DNA from 3 places in the Amycolatopsis sp. lyj-346 genome. Region 2 is predicted to be linked to each of the others. Evidence: riboswitches for the same ligand, from Rfam matches in the RefSeq annotation. Region 2 holds a riboswitch; each other region holds the start of a gene.
What was found. A riboswitch is a leader RNA that binds a small molecule or an ion and turns the genes downstream of it on or off. The one in region 2 is predicted to bind S-adenosylmethionine.
Positions count from the first base shown of each region.

Region 1 (4,638 bases), on a different contig from region 2:
CGGTGTCGAAGGCCAGCACCCAGTGGAACGTGTGCCGCGACAGCACCGGGACCAGCTGCTCGCCGCGGCCGGTGCCCAGCGCGGTGCCGCCGTAGAGCGCGAACGGGACGTCGCTGCCCAGGCCGGCGGCGATCTCGGCCAGCTCGTCGCGGGTGACGTCGAGGTTCCACAGGCTCGCCAGCCCGACCAGCGTCGCCGCCGCGTCGGCGCTGCCGCCCGCCATGCCGCCGGCGACCGGGATGCCCTTGCGCAGCACCAGCCGGACCTTCGGCTCTTCGGTGCGCCCGACGTGCGCGGCCAGCGCTTCGACGGCCCGCCAGGCCAGGTTCTCGGGGCCGGTCGGGACCGAGCCCTCCCCCTCGCCGTAGACCTCGATGCCGGGTTCTTCGGTGACCGCGACGGTCACTTCGTCGGTCAGCGACAGCGCCTGGAACACGGTCACCAGCTCGTGGTAACCGTCTTCGCGCAGGTCGTCGACCGAAAGGTGCAGGTTGACCTTGGCCGGGACCCGGACGGTGACTGGGGGCGGAACTACGGCGAGCACCCGACCAGCCTACGTGCCCGCCCCAGCGCCCCAATGTGGCCTTCGGTGCTCCATCCATGCCCCCGCCACCACCCTCAACGGAGACGCTGCGCGCCGCAGTGCTGATTCAACGCACCGAAGGCCGCCTTGGGTGCGTTCAACGCAACCAAGGCCACATTGGGGCGCTTGGGGCGGGGGCGGGTCAGGCGGCCGCGACACCCTGGGGGCCGCGGGCGGTGTGCGTGACGTGGCCGCCGCGCTCGGCGACCCAGGCCAGCGCCGCGTCGGCCCGCTCGCCGCGGACGCCGAGGCGGAAGCGGCCGACCGGGGTGTCGCCGATGCGGGTCAGGCCGCCGCCGATGGTGGCGAACTCGACGTCGAAGCGGCCGGCGGCCTCGGGCAGCAGCGCACCCACCGAGGCGAAGCCGACCAGCACGACGTCGGCCGAGCGGTCGTAGCGGGCCGTCTGCGCGCGGGTGGTCTCGATGGACGGCAGCAGCGCCTGCGCGGTGCGGCTCGACGGGTCGGCGATCAGGTCGAGCACCGTGCCGCGCTCGACGATCGTGCCGTCCTCCAGCACCGCGACGTCGTCGCAGACCCGGCGGACCACGCCCGCGTCCGGCGTCGTGACGACGACGGTGACGCCCAGCTCGGAGCGCGCCCGGTCGAGGACGGCGAGCACCGCGCCGGCCTCCGCCGCGTCGACGCCGGCGGTCGGGTCGTCGGCGAGCAGCACGGCGGGAGCCGCCGCCAGCGCCTTCGCGACCGCGACGCGGCGGAGCTGACCGGCGGTCAGCTCGCCGGGACGCTGCGTGGCGCGCGGGGTCAGGCCGACGAGGTCGAGCAGCGAGCCGACCCGGCTGCGGCGCTGCGGGCCGTCGACGCCGAGCTGCTCGAGCGGCGAGGCGATGTTGCCGGCGATGGTGCGCTCGGCGATCAGCTCCGGCTTCGTGGAGACGACGCCGAGCTGACGGCGGATCTCGCGCAGGCGGCGGCCGTCGAGGGTGCCGGTGTTGAGGCCGTCGAGGCGGACGACGCCGCGGTCGGGACGCTCCTGCAGCGCGATGCAACGGGCGAGAACGGACTTGCCGGACCCGGCGGGACCGACCACGCCGAACAGCGAGCCCGCCTGGACGTCCACGCTCACGTCCCGCAGCGCGATGACGGAGTTTCCGTTGGTGGCAAAGGTTTTGGACAGATTTTCGACGGTGATCACGAAGGCTCCAGAAAACGGGGCGCCGCCACAGGAGGGCGCGCCCGGCCGCAAGCGAAGTCCGTCCGTTGTGGACGGTGCGTGAAGAAGGGTGGACCGGGTCGGACTAGCTCAGTTGGAGCGTCGACATGCGGTCACGGAGCGGCGGCCTTCGTCGACAACGCGACGCTTGGTCAGGAGCAGGGGGCGAGCTACCCTCTTCATCGAAAACGGCCTCCATCGGTCCTGGCGGTAGCACCTGCCCTGCGGAGGGTGGTTGCTGCGACTTCGGCGAGCCAGGTCTCTCAGTCGCTCGGGATGGACGTACTGAGTAAAACCGATCCCGAGGAGCGAAAGCAAGCCCATTGGCCCAGATCACACGAGTGGAGGTGTCCGAATCGCGGGATCACGGGTCGCGGGGCGTATTTTTCACCGCTTCCACTGTGGAGTACTACCGGGCGGCGGCGATCCGGGCGAAGGCGTGGACGTCCAGCTGCTCGCCCCGGGTCCGGGGGTCGATCCCGGCGGCCGTCAGCAGCTCGCCGGCCCGGTCGGCCGAGCCCGCCCAGCCCGCGAGCGCGGCCCGGAGCGTCTTCCTGCGTTGTGAGAAGGCGGCGTCCACCAGGCGGAAGAGCTGCTCGCGGTCGGCGGACGCCGTCGTCTCGCCGCGTTCGAAGGCGACCAGCGCGGAATCGACGTTCGGCACCGGCCAGAACACCGAGCGTGGCACGGCGGCGACCTTGCGTGCGGAGCCGTACCAGGCCAGCTTGACGCTGGGCACGCCGTAGGTCCGGCTGCCGGGGCCGGCGGCCATCCGGTCGGCGACCTCGGTCTGCACCATGACGAGGCCCTTTTGGAGCGAGGGCACCTCGGCCAGCAGGTGCAGCACGACGGGCACGGCGACGTTGTAGGGCAGGTTGGCGACGAGGGCGGTGGGCTCGCCCAGTTCGCCGCGGGTGACGCGCAGGGCGTCGGCTCCGACGACGGTCAGCCGCTCCGCGGCCTCGGGGCCCCGCTCGGCGACGGTCGCGGGCAGCCGCTCGGCCAGCTTGGGGTCGATCTCGACGGCGACGACCCGCGCCCCGGTGGCGAGCAGGCCAAGGGTCAGCGACCCGAGCCCGGGCCCGACCTCGAGGACGACGTCGTCCGGGCTGATCCCGGCGAGTTCGACGATCCGGCGGACGGTGTTGGGATCGTGCACGAAGTTCTGCCCGAGCTTCTTGGTCGGCCGCACGTCGAGTTCGGCCGCCAGCCCGCGGATTTCGGCCGGTCCCAGCAGTTCAACCACCGGACGAGCCTACCCAGGGGGTCGGTTCGCGTACCCGGACGGTCGGTTCACGTACCTGGAGGGTCGGTTCGGCCTCACGAAAACGGCCCCCGTCCGGGGTGGACGGGGGCCGCTCGAGGGAGCTGTCAGGCCTTCTTGCCGCAGACCGGCCAGGCGCCGTAGCCGCCGCGGGCGTCGCGGACCTTCTCGGCGACCGCGATCTGCTGCTCGCGGGAGGCCTGGTGCGGCAGGCTCGCGTACTCGTCGCCGCCGTAGGCGTCCCACGTGCGCTTGTCGAACTGGAGGCCGCCGTAGTAGCCGTTGCCGGTGTTGATGGCCCAGTTGCCGCCCGACTCGCACTGCGCGATGCGGTCCCACGAGGAGGCGTCGCCGATGGCCGGCGCCGGGGCTTCCTTGGTGCCGACGTGGATGATCTTCGGCTTCGGCTGGGTCAGGACCTTCTCGGAGATGCTCTCCCGGCCGACCTCTTTGCCGTTCTTCTGCGTGACCTTGTAGGTCACTTCCTTCTCGCCGGGCGTGCCGGGGTCCTCGACCTGCGTCTTGCCCTTGGCCAGGTTCGGGTCGTCGACGCGCTGCTCGGGCGGGTCGATGCTCTCCTTCTGGACGACCGTCGAGACGCCGGTGCGGCTGATGTGCACCTCGGCGCCGTCGGTCAGCTTGACGTCCAGACCGCCCTCGGCCTTGTCCTCCGGGCCCAGGGTGAGCTTGTACTCGCCCAGGAACTCCTGCGTCGTCACGGCGGTGGTCTTGACCTGCTTCGGCGCGTTCCCGCCGTCGTACAGGGTGATGTTCTTGAGCGTCTTGATCTCGACGGTCGCGCCCTCGAGCGGCAGCTCGCCGCTCTTCGGCATCGACATCCACGTGCCGTCCTTCTCGGCTTCGGTCATGCCGAGCTGGTTCAGCGCGTCGCCGAGGTGGGTCGCGCGGACCCAGGAGGTGCGCTCGGTGCCGTCGACGATCAGCTTCAGCTGGCGACCGCGCTCGAGCTTGATGACGCCGCCGTCGCCGACCTCCGCCTGCGGGGAGGGCGAGAGCGAGTCGTGCTCGCCGACGGACAGGCCCGCGTCTTCGAGCACCTCGCCGACGGTGTCGCCGAAGGAGTGCACGGTCTGCTGGTGGCCGTCGACGTCGACGGTGATGCTCTTGTTCATCGCCAGCGCGGCCGCGCCGCCGCCGGCGACGCTGATCATGACGCTGAGGACGGCGCCCTTGAGGAACCGGCGCTTCCAGACCTTGGTGGTCTGCCGGAGGCCCTCGTCCAGGGCCGCGCGACGCGCTTCGGGGGAAGCGGTGCGGTCCTCGTCGAGGCCGTCCGGGATGACGATCGGCGGCAGGTAGGTCGTCTCCGCGTTGATGAGGCGGATCAGTTCGTCGACGTCGACGTCGATCTCGGCCATCATCGCTTCGGCATCGGGGCCGAGAGCGGCGAGGATGTCCTGCTGCGTGATGTTCGGGTCGTCGGAGAAGTCGAGCTGGCCGTACGCAGTGTCCTCGAATTCGCGGTCGAGGACGGCCGCGGAGCGCGCTCCAGCCTGTCTGCTACGTGTCACCGGGTCGTTCCCTTTCCCAAGGCGCCGTTCGGGGCAGCACCTTTACGTCTGGGCCCTCAGCCGGCGCCATCGTCACGGTTCCGGC
Region 1 is NZ_JAJPWT010000007.1:166,037-170,674, reverse strand. It holds gene ACLJQE_RS22545 (4-(cytidine 5'-diphospho)-2-C-methyl-D-erythritol kinase) at 1-544, opposite strand, end outside; gene ACLJQE_RS22540 (methionine ABC transporter ATP-binding protein) at 726-1,739, opposite strand; SAM riboswitch class I at 1,950-2,040, opposite strand; gene rsmA (16S rRNA (adenine(1518)-N(6)/adenine(1519)-N(6))-dimethyltransferase RsmA) at 2,167-3,003, opposite strand; gene ACLJQE_RS22530 (transglycosylase family protein) at 3,129-4,553, opposite strand.
Region 1: it holds a riboswitch for S-adenosylmethionine, as region 2 does, so the genes downstream of both, ACLJQE_RS22540 (methionine ABC transporter ATP-binding protein) here and ACLJQE_RS17310 (aminotransferase class V-fold PLP-dependent enzyme) in region 2, are expected to answer to the same signal.

Region 2 (4,638 bases):
CACCGGTCGGACACGCTGTCGTTCGCCGAGGGCCTGGGCTGGCTGGCGCAGATCGGGCTGTTCGTGCTGCTCGGGCTGTTCGCCTCGCCGGGACGCCTGCTCGACGCGATCGTGCCGGGCCTGGTCGCCGGCGCGGTCGTGCTGCTGCTGGCGCGGCCGCTCTCGGTCGTGCTGTCGATGCTGCCGTTCCGGCTGCCGTGGCGGGAACAGGCGTTCCTGTCGTGGGCCGGGCTGCGCGGCGCGGTGCCGATCGTGCTCGCGATGATCCCGCTGTCGCAGGGCCTGCCGGGCGCGCAGCGGCTGGTCGACGCGGTGTTCGTGCTGGTCGTCGTGCTGACGCTGGTGCAGGGGGCGACGCTCGGCCCGCTCGCGCGCCGGCTCGGGCTGGCCAAGAAGTCCGAGGCGCACGAGGTCGAGGTCGACTCCGCGCCGCTGGACGAGCTGGGCGCGGAACTGCTCCAGGTCCGGATCCAGCCGGGATCGAAGCTGCACGGCGTGTACCTGTCCGAGCTCCGGCTGCCCGTCGGGGCGACGATCAGCCTGGTCGTGCGCGACGGCGCGGGCTTCACGCCGCAGAAGACCAGCCGGCTGCAGGAGCACGACCAGCTGCTGGTCGTCACGACGAGCGCGGTCCGCGACGCGGTCGAGCGCCGGCTGCGCGCCGTCGACCGGGCCGGGCGCCTGGCTCGCTGGAAGGGCGAGTCCGGCCGATAACGGAAATTCACGAACAGTCTTCCCAGTAGTCCCTCTTTTGGCTTAATGTGCGCTCGTTCGAGTGAACTTGACGCCAGAGGAGTACGCGCCGTGAACCTCTTCGTGCGTGCGGCGGGTTTGGCCGCCGCGGTCACGGTGGCCGTGGGCCTCGCCGCCGCCCCGGCGTCCGCCGGGGCTTTCCCGATGTTCGCGTGGCCGTTCGAAGCGGGCCAGCAGGTCTACTCGGCGGGCATCCACTCCGACGACGGCAGCACCGGCGTGAAGAACGCGATCGACTTCAGCCCCGCGGACGGCACGGTCCGCGCGCCGCTGGCCGGCACGGCCCACCTGCAGCACTGCCCGGGCGGCGATTGGGTGACGCTCGACCACGACGGCGGCTGGCGGACCGGCTACTACCACCTGGAGGGCATCCGGGTCACCGACGGTGAGCACGTCGAGGCCGGGACGGTGCTCGGGTCGACCGGCAACGCGCTCCCGTGCGGCGGCAGCAGCACCGGCGCCCACGTCCACTTCACGCTCTGGACGCTCCCGGACGCGACCGCGGGCAACTGGGACGGCGTGTCGTTCGCCCGGATTTCGACCACGATCGCGGCGGCGTCGGGCGAGCCGGTCGACGGCAAAACCTTCGGCGGCTGGCGGTTCACGGCGGCGGCGGAGCAGTACTCGGGCACCGCGACGCACCTCGCGGACGGAGCGGTGGTCCGGCTGCCGGGCCGCTTCCGCGCGAGCCTCTGACACAGCCGAGCCCGCAAACCCGGCCGCTCTCGACACCTCGTCCCCAGCGCCCCAATGTGGCCTTCGGTGCGTTGAACGCACCGAAGGCCACCTTGGGTGCGTTCAACGCAACCAAGGCCACATTGGGGCGCTGTGCGTCGTGCCATCGCGGTTGCGCGTACTCACCGGCTGTGACCGCCGTCTCAGAATGTGAAGCGGGGGTTGGCCACCGGCGGCGTTCTCGGTTACCTTCTGGCTCAGGTCATGAGTGCCAGCGCGAAGCCCCGGCTTGCTGGCCGGCAACCCTCCTACCGCGGTGGGGTGCCCCGGGTGAAGACCGGGCCGGTCGCGCCGTGCGACGGGCAAGCGCGGGCCCCTCGCCGGGGTCCCCCGGATCGCCGAGGAGGCACCCGATGACTCTCGCCATCGACCGCACCCAGCTCGAAACCGTTGCCGCCCAGGACATCCCCGCCGTCGCGGGGGCGTCGCTGCGGGTGCCGCTGGTGACCGGCGGGGACATCGGCTACGCCAATCTCGACCACGCCGCGAGCGCGCCGTGTCTCGACGCCGTCCGCAGTGCCGTCGACGAGTTCCTGCCCTGGTACGCCAGCGTCCACCGCGGTGCCGGCTTCGCGTCGCAGGTGTCCACCAAGCTCTACGAACGCACCCGTGACGTCCTGCGCCGCTTCGTCGACGCGCGGCGGACCGACACCGTCGTCTTCACCCGCAACACCACCGATTCCTTCAACCTGCTCGCCCGCAGCCTGCCGCGGCACACCACGGTGATCGTGTTCGACACCGAGCACCACGCCGCGCTGCTGCCGTGGCAGGGCCCGAACGTCCGGCGGCTGCCGACCCCGCGCACCCGACTCGCCGCGGTGTCCGCTGTGGACGAAGCACTCGCGGACGCCCCGCAGGGGCCGCGGCTGGTCGTCGTCACCGGAGCGTCCAATGTGACCGGTGAGCTGCTCCCGGTGGCGGAAATCGCGGCCGTGGCGCGGAAACACGGCGCCCGGATCGCGCTCGACGCCGCCCAGCTGGCCCCGCACCGCCGGATCTCGATCAAGGAACTGGACGTCGACTACGTCGCCCTGTCCGGCCACAAGCTGTACGCGCCCTTCGGCGCGGGTGCGCTGATCGGCCGCGCCGACTGGCTGCGCGCGGCCCGCCCGTACCTCGCCGGCGGCGGCGCGACCAAGCTCGTCACCGGAGGCGCCGTCGTCTGGAACACCGGGCCGGAGCGCCACGAAGCCGGCTCGCCCAACACCGTCGGCGTGTACGCGCTCGGCGTCGCGTGCGAAACCCTCGGCGCGCACTGGGACGCCGTCGTCGAGCACGAGCAGGCCCTGCTCGCCCGGCTGCGCAAGGGCCTCGAAGGCATCCCGGGCTGCGCCGAGCTGCGGCTGTTCGACGCGCCGGTCGACCGGGTCGGCACGGTCAGCTTCGTCGTCGACGGCTTCGACCCGGGCTGGCTCGCCGCGGTGCTGTCGGCCGAGTACGGCATCGGCGTCCGCGACGGCGCCTTCTGCGCCCACATCGCGGCCAAGCGGCTGATCGGCGTCACCGGCGGCGACGGGCAGCAGGCCCTCCGCGTCAGCCTCGGCCTCGGCAGCACGGCGGACCACGTCGACCGCGTGGTCCTGGCGCTGCGGCAGATCGCCGCCCGCGGCGCCCGCTGGGAGTACGCGAAGGTGGACGGCCGCTGGGCGCCGGTGGGCGACCCGCGGGAGCTGCCGCCGTTCTGCTGAGCGCCGGCCTGGGCCGAGGGGGAGAGGGCCGCGTTTCTGGTTTCCGCCGGCGTTGCCGGGGTTCGCCGAGATCGGCTTGGCCGCGGCGCAGCTGCCGTCACGCCGGAGCCGGGCGGAAGCCGAGGCCGGTTCGTCCTGCTGACGACGGCCGCGTTCGCCCTGGTCGCCGTGGTGCTTTCGGCGGACATGGCGGGCGTGCTGGGTGCCGGCGGTGATCCTGCTCGCCGCCTTCACCGCCTCGCTGAGGGAAAAGCCGCGCGCCGAGCCGGTCGCCCGAGGCGAGGGGAGCGCACGGCGGTACGGGTGTTCGCGCTGGTCACGGCGGTGTTCCAGCCGCCGTCGGCGGGGGCGCTCGCCGACGGCGGGCGTGCTGCTGGCGGCCGCGTTCGCCGTGCTCCTGCGCCCGCGGCCGGACGGGCCCGCCGCGGCCTGGCCGGCGCCGTGGACAATGGACCGGTGAGCACCGAGCCCAGCCACTCCGAACCCGACGCCGCCGACCCCGCCGAGGCGGCGCCCGATCCCGCCGCCGATGCGCCCGAAAACCCGGAGGTCCCGGCGAAGCCGCTGCTGCCGAAGCGGCGGGTCGGCTGGGTCTTCGCGGTCGCCGTCGTGTTCTGGACGATCGACCTGGTGACGAAGAACCTGGTCGTCGCCAACCTGGAAGGCAAGGAGCCGCACCGGATCCTCGGCGGGCTGATCTACCTGCAGGTGATCCGCAACCCCGGCGCCGCGTTCTCGATGGCCACCGGCATGACGTGGGTGCTCGCCCTGGTCGCGCTCGCCGTGGTCATCGCGATCATCTGGCTGTCGCGGCGGCTGCGCTCGGTCGGCTGGGCGATCGGCCTCGGCCTCGTGCTCGCCGGCGCCACCGGCAACCTGACCGACCGCATCTTCCGCGCGCCCGGCGGGCTGCAGGGCCACGTCGTCGACTTCATCTCGGCGTTCGCCCCCAACGGCAAGGGCTTCGCGATCTTCAACATCGCCGACTCCGCGATCTGCGTCGGCGGCGCCCTGATCGTCCTGCTGTCGCTGCTGGGCAAGGACTACGACGGCACGTCGACCAAGGACAAGAAGAAGCAGGAGGAGCAGGCGTGACGTCGCGGATGCTCCCGGTGCCCGACGGGCTCGACGGGATGCGGGTCGACGCCGGCCTCGCCAAGCTGCTCGGGCTGTCCCGCACGGTCGTCGCCGAGCTCGCCGAGTCCGGGGACGTGCTGCTCGACGGCCGTCCCGCGGGCAAGTCCGACCGGCTTTCCGGCGGCGGCCTCCTGGAGATCACGCTGCCCGAACCGGCGAACCCGGTCGAGGTCGTCGCGCAGCCGGTCGACGGCATGCAGATCCTGCACGACGACGACGACATCGTGGTGATCTCGAAGCCGGTTGGCGTCGCGGTGCACCCGAGCCCGGGCTGGACCGGCCCGACCGTCGTCGGCGGCCTCGCCGCGACCGGCCTGCGCATCTC
Region 2 is NZ_JAJPWT010000004.1:504,157-508,794, forward strand. It holds gene ACLJQE_RS17300 (potassium/proton antiporter) at 1-714, shown strand, start outside; gene ACLJQE_RS17305 (M23 family metallopeptidase) at 805-1,449, shown strand; SAM riboswitch class IV at 1,689-1,803, shown strand; gene ACLJQE_RS17310 (aminotransferase class V-fold PLP-dependent enzyme) at 1,842-3,176, shown strand; gene ACLJQE_RS17315 (hypothetical protein) at 3,388-3,636, shown strand; gene lspA (signal peptidase II) at 3,633-4,271, shown strand; gene ACLJQE_RS17325 (RluA family pseudouridine synthase) at 4,268-4,638, shown strand, end outside.

Region 3 (4,638 bases), on a different contig from region 2:
CCCGCGCTGCAGCACGACGCCGTAGGCGATGTGCAGCACGGCGGTGACCGCGGCGGCGAGCAGCCAGCTCCACTGTGGACGGTAGTGGCCGGCGACGAGCACCACGATCGTGACCGGAAGCAGCAGGACGGCGCCGGCGGTGTAGTAGAGCCAGACGAACTGGGTGCCACCGGAGGAGACCCGCTTGGCGGCGAGGTTCCAGGCGGCGTGCACCACGGCGGCGACGAGGACGAGCGACAGCGCGGTGGCGTTCATGGCACCTCTCACGGGTTCCGCGGGCGCGGGACCTCCGGGCACTATCGTCGCCGACGGCACTCCCGGTGAGCGGATCCCGGCTCCGGGCGCGGGCGGCTGGGCTGTTAGAGTGGTCGCTCGCTGCCCGTGCGGCATTCCGTCATGGAGGAAACCGGCTCGTTTTCGAGCGGGGCCACTTCAGCGCGGCGGCGAATCTCACCGAGTGAAACAGGAGTTGCCCTATGGCCAACATCAAGTCGCAGATCAAGCGCATCACGACGAACGAGAAGGCGCGTCAGCGCAACCAGGCGATCCGGTCCTCGGTGAAGACCGCGATCCGCAAGGTCCGCGAAGCCGCCGAGGCCGGCGACAAGGCCAAGGCCGTCGAGCTGCAGCGCGACGCCGCCCAGAAGCTGGACAAGGCCGTCTCGAAGGGCGTCATCCACGCCAACCAGGCCGCCAACAAGAAGTCGGCGCTGGCGAAGCGCGTCAACGCGCTCTGAGCTGGTTGATTTCTGGGAAGGCCCCGGCTTCGGCCGGGGCCTTCTTCGTGTCCGCACGTCCCGGCTCGATGCTCCCGAGGCCGGCGCATCCCGCACCGATCAGCGGTCGCCCTTCGCCGCGGCCACCTCGAGGACCGCTCGTTCGAGCGCGTAACCCGGGTCCGCCGCCATGCCCTTGACCTCGGCGTTCAGTCGCGCGACGACGCGCATCGCCGTCGCCAGGCCGTCGGGGTTCCAGCCGCGGGACTGCCCCTGCGCCTTGCGGATCTTCCACGGCGGCATGCCGAGCTCGCCCGCCAGCTGGTTCGGGTTGCCCCGGCCGGCACCGGAGACCCGGGCGATCGTGCGGACCGCGTCCGCCAGCGCGTCGGCGACCAGGACGTGCGGGACACCCAGCTGCATCGCCCAGCGCAGCGACTCCAAGGCCGCCGCGCGGTCGCCGCCGACCGCCTTCTCCGCGACCGCGAACCCCGTCACGTCGGCGCGGCCGCGGTGGTAGCGGCGGACCGCGTCGGCGTCGACGGCCCCGCCCGTGTCCGCGACCAGCTGCGTCGCCGCCGAGGACAGTTCCCGCAGGTCGGAGCCCACGGCGTCGAGGAGGGCGGCGACGCCGGCCGGGTCGATCTTGCCGCCCACCCGGCGCACCTCGTGGCGCACGAACTGCTCCCGCTCGGCCGGCTTGGTCAGCTTCGGGCACTCGGTGACCTCGGCGCCGGCCTTCTTCAGCACGGCCGGGAGCGTCTTGCCCGCCTTGCTGCGGCCGCCACCGGTGTGCACGACGACGAGCACGACCCCGTCGGCCGGGTCCTTCAGGTACGACGCGACGGCGTCGGCCAGCTCCTGCGAGATGTCCTGCGCCGACTCGAGGACGATCACCCGGCCTTCGCTGAACAGCGACGGGCTGACCAGTTCGGCCAGCTCGGGCGCTGTGAGATCGGACACCCGGGCCCGGGTCAGCTCGGCGGTCGGGTCCGTCGCGCGGGCGGCGGCGAGCGTCTCGCGGACGGCCCGCTCGATCAGCAGTTCTTCCTCCCCCAGCACCAGCTGCAACGGGGCCGGGGCGGTGGCTTGCGCGGTCACCCGGGAATCCTCTCACTTGCGCTCCGGTGCGCCCGCTCCGGTGATGTCGAGCAGCCACCGTGGCACGGGCCGAGCGCGATGTCGTACGGTGTAGCCGAGGCAGCCCGCCCCGGAAGATCCGGCGTGCGCGGCACCGACAACTGAATACCGCTCATCCAGAGGGGCAGAGGGAACGGCCCGACGAAGCCCCGGCAACCGGCGTACAGCCTGTCATCCCGCGATCGCGGGATAGCTGACGACCACGGTGCCAATTCCGGCCCGCTTCGGCGGGGCAGATGAGGAAAGGAACCTCGCGATGACCGCCACCCTCGGCACGACCTCCACCACGAAGACCCCGGATCTTGGTCCTGCAGTCGAACTGGTGTCGAAGGAAGAGGGCCACCGGCAGCCGCTCGCCCCGGAGTTCGTCTCCGCCGAAGACTTCTCGCCGCTCGAGGTCGCCTACGACTTCGGCCGCGTCCGCCGCGAGGACATCGAGGCCGGCCCCAAGAACATCTGGCGCTACAAGAAGCTCCTTCCCGTTCCGTCCAACGTCGAAGAGATCCCGAACACCGAGCCGGGCGCGACGCGGCTGGTCCGCGCCGACCGCCTCGCCAAGGAACTCGGCCTCAAGCGCGTGTGGGTCAAGGACGACACCGGCAACCCGACGCACTCGTTCAAGGACCGCGTCGTCGCCGTCGCGCTGGCCGCGGCCCGCGAGTTCGGGTTCGAGGTGCTCGCGTGTCCGTCGACCGGCAACCTGGCCAACGCGACGGCCGCCGCCGCGGCCCGCGCCGGCTGGCGGTCGGTCGTGCTGATCCCCAAGAGCCTCGAGCGCGCCAAGATCCTCACCACCGCGGTGTACGACGGCGACCTCCTCGCCATCGACGGCAACTACGACGACGTCAACCGCCTCGCCACCGAGCTCGCCGGCGAGCACCCGAAGTGGGCGTTCGTCAACGTGAACGTCCGGCCGTACTACTCGGAAGGCTCGAAGACGCTGGCCTTCGAGGTTGCCGAGCAGCTCGGCTGGCGCATCCCGCCGCAGATCGTCGTCCCGATCGCCTCCGGTTCGCAGCTGACCAAGGTGGACAAGGGTTTCCGCGAGCTGGGTCAGCTCGGTCTCGTGGACGCCAGCCCGTACAAGGTGTTCGGCGCCCAGGCCACCGGCTGCTCGCCGGTGTCGGCCGCGTTCCGCGCCGGCCAGGACGTGGTCCAGCCGGTGAAGCCGGACACGATCGCCCGCTCGCTGGCGATCGGCAACCCGGCCGACGGCCCGTACGTGCTCGACATCGTCAACCGCACCGGCGGCGCGATCGAGGACGTCTCCGACGAAGAGGTCGTCGAGGGCATCCGCCTGCTGGCCCGCACCGAAGGCATCTTCACCGAGACGGCGGGCGGGGTCACCGTCGCCACGGCCAAGAAGCTGGTCGAGACGGGCAAGCTGGACCCGGACGCCGAAACGGTGCTGCTCATCACCGGCGACGGCCTCAAGACCCTCGACGCGATCGAGAACCACGTGGGCCCGAAGGCCACGCTGCCGCCCTCGGCCGCGGCCGTGAACAAGGCCCTCGGCTACTGAGCCCGGCCCGGGGCGGGCACCTTGGCCCGCCCCGGCGCTCAGCGGCGGGGCGGCCCGCGGGGCTCGCCCCGGCGGGCGATTGCCGTTCCGGCGACCACGGCCGTGTCGCCGTCCACGTCGGTGCGGGTGACCCGCGCGCCGAGCGCCACCAAGGTGTCCATTGTGGACTTGCTGGGATGTCCGTACGTGTTTCCCGCGCCCACGCTGACCATCGCCACCCGTGGGGCCACCGCCGCGAGGAACGACGGCAACGAGTAGCGGCTGCCATGGTGGGGCACCTTCAACACCTCCGCTCTCAGATCTCCGATGTCGGCCACCAGGTCTGCCTGCGCGGCCAGTTCGACGTCGCCGGTCAGCAGGATCCGGCCCACCGCGGTCTCCGCCCGTAGCACCACCGAGCTGTTGTTGATCGTCGTGCCGTCCGGTCGCTCCACCGAACGGGCCGGTACGTAGCGCGGGCCCAGGACGTCGAGCGCCAGGCCGGGCCAGTCCAGCCGCTCGCCCGGGCTCAGCTCCACCAGCGGCACCGCCCGCCGGTCGGCCTCGGCCGCCACCTGACGCCACGCCCACCCCGGCGACCGCCCCGGGCCGACGGCGACCGCGCCGACCGAGCGGCCGTCGAAGACCGAGGCGAGGCCGCCGATGTGGTCGGCGTGCAGGTGGCTCAGCACCAGCAGCGGGATCCGGTCGACGGCCAGCCGGTGCAGGCACTCGTCGACCGGCCCCGGCTCGGGTCCGGCGTCGACGACGACCGCCCGTCCCGGCTCGCCGGTCGCCAGCACGACCGCGTCGCCCTGGCCGACGTCGCATTCGACCATCGCCCAGTTCCGCGGCGGCCACGCCGGCGCCAGTACCCGGACCGGCACGAAGATCAGCAACACGCCGGTGACGAGCACCGCCATCAGCACCCGCACCCGCCGGTGCCGGGCCGCGAACACCAGCCCGGCGAGGACCGCGGCGGCGAGCAGACCGCCCACCCAGCCACCGGGCCAGGCGATGACCGCGCCCGGAGCCCGCGCGCCGTGCCGGGCCACTGTGATCAGCCACCGGGCCTCCGGGTCGGCCAGGTGCACGAGGACCTTCCCCGCACCCGGCCACCAGGGCCCGGTGACCGTCGCCAGCACGCCGAGCACCGTCGCCGGAGCCACGACCGGCGCCGCGAGGACGTTGGTCAGCACCGAGACCAGGCTCACCGAACCCGCCATGCCCGCGAGCACCGGCGCCGTCACCAGGAAGGCCGCCAGCGGGATGGCCAGCCCC
Region 3 is NZ_JAJPWT010000010.1:265,513-270,150, reverse strand. It holds gene ACLJQE_RS27985 (DMT family transporter) at 1-255, opposite strand, end outside; gene rpsT (30S ribosomal protein S20) at 477-737, shown strand; gene holA (DNA polymerase III subunit delta) at 837-1,817, opposite strand; SAM riboswitch class I at 1,966-2,099, shown strand; gene thrC (threonine synthase) at 2,113-3,378, shown strand; gene ACLJQE_RS27965 (ComEC/Rec2 family competence protein) at 3,417-4,638, opposite strand, start outside.
Region 3: it holds a riboswitch for S-adenosylmethionine, as region 2 does, so the genes downstream of both, thrC (threonine synthase) here and ACLJQE_RS17310 (aminotransferase class V-fold PLP-dependent enzyme) in region 2, are expected to answer to the same signal.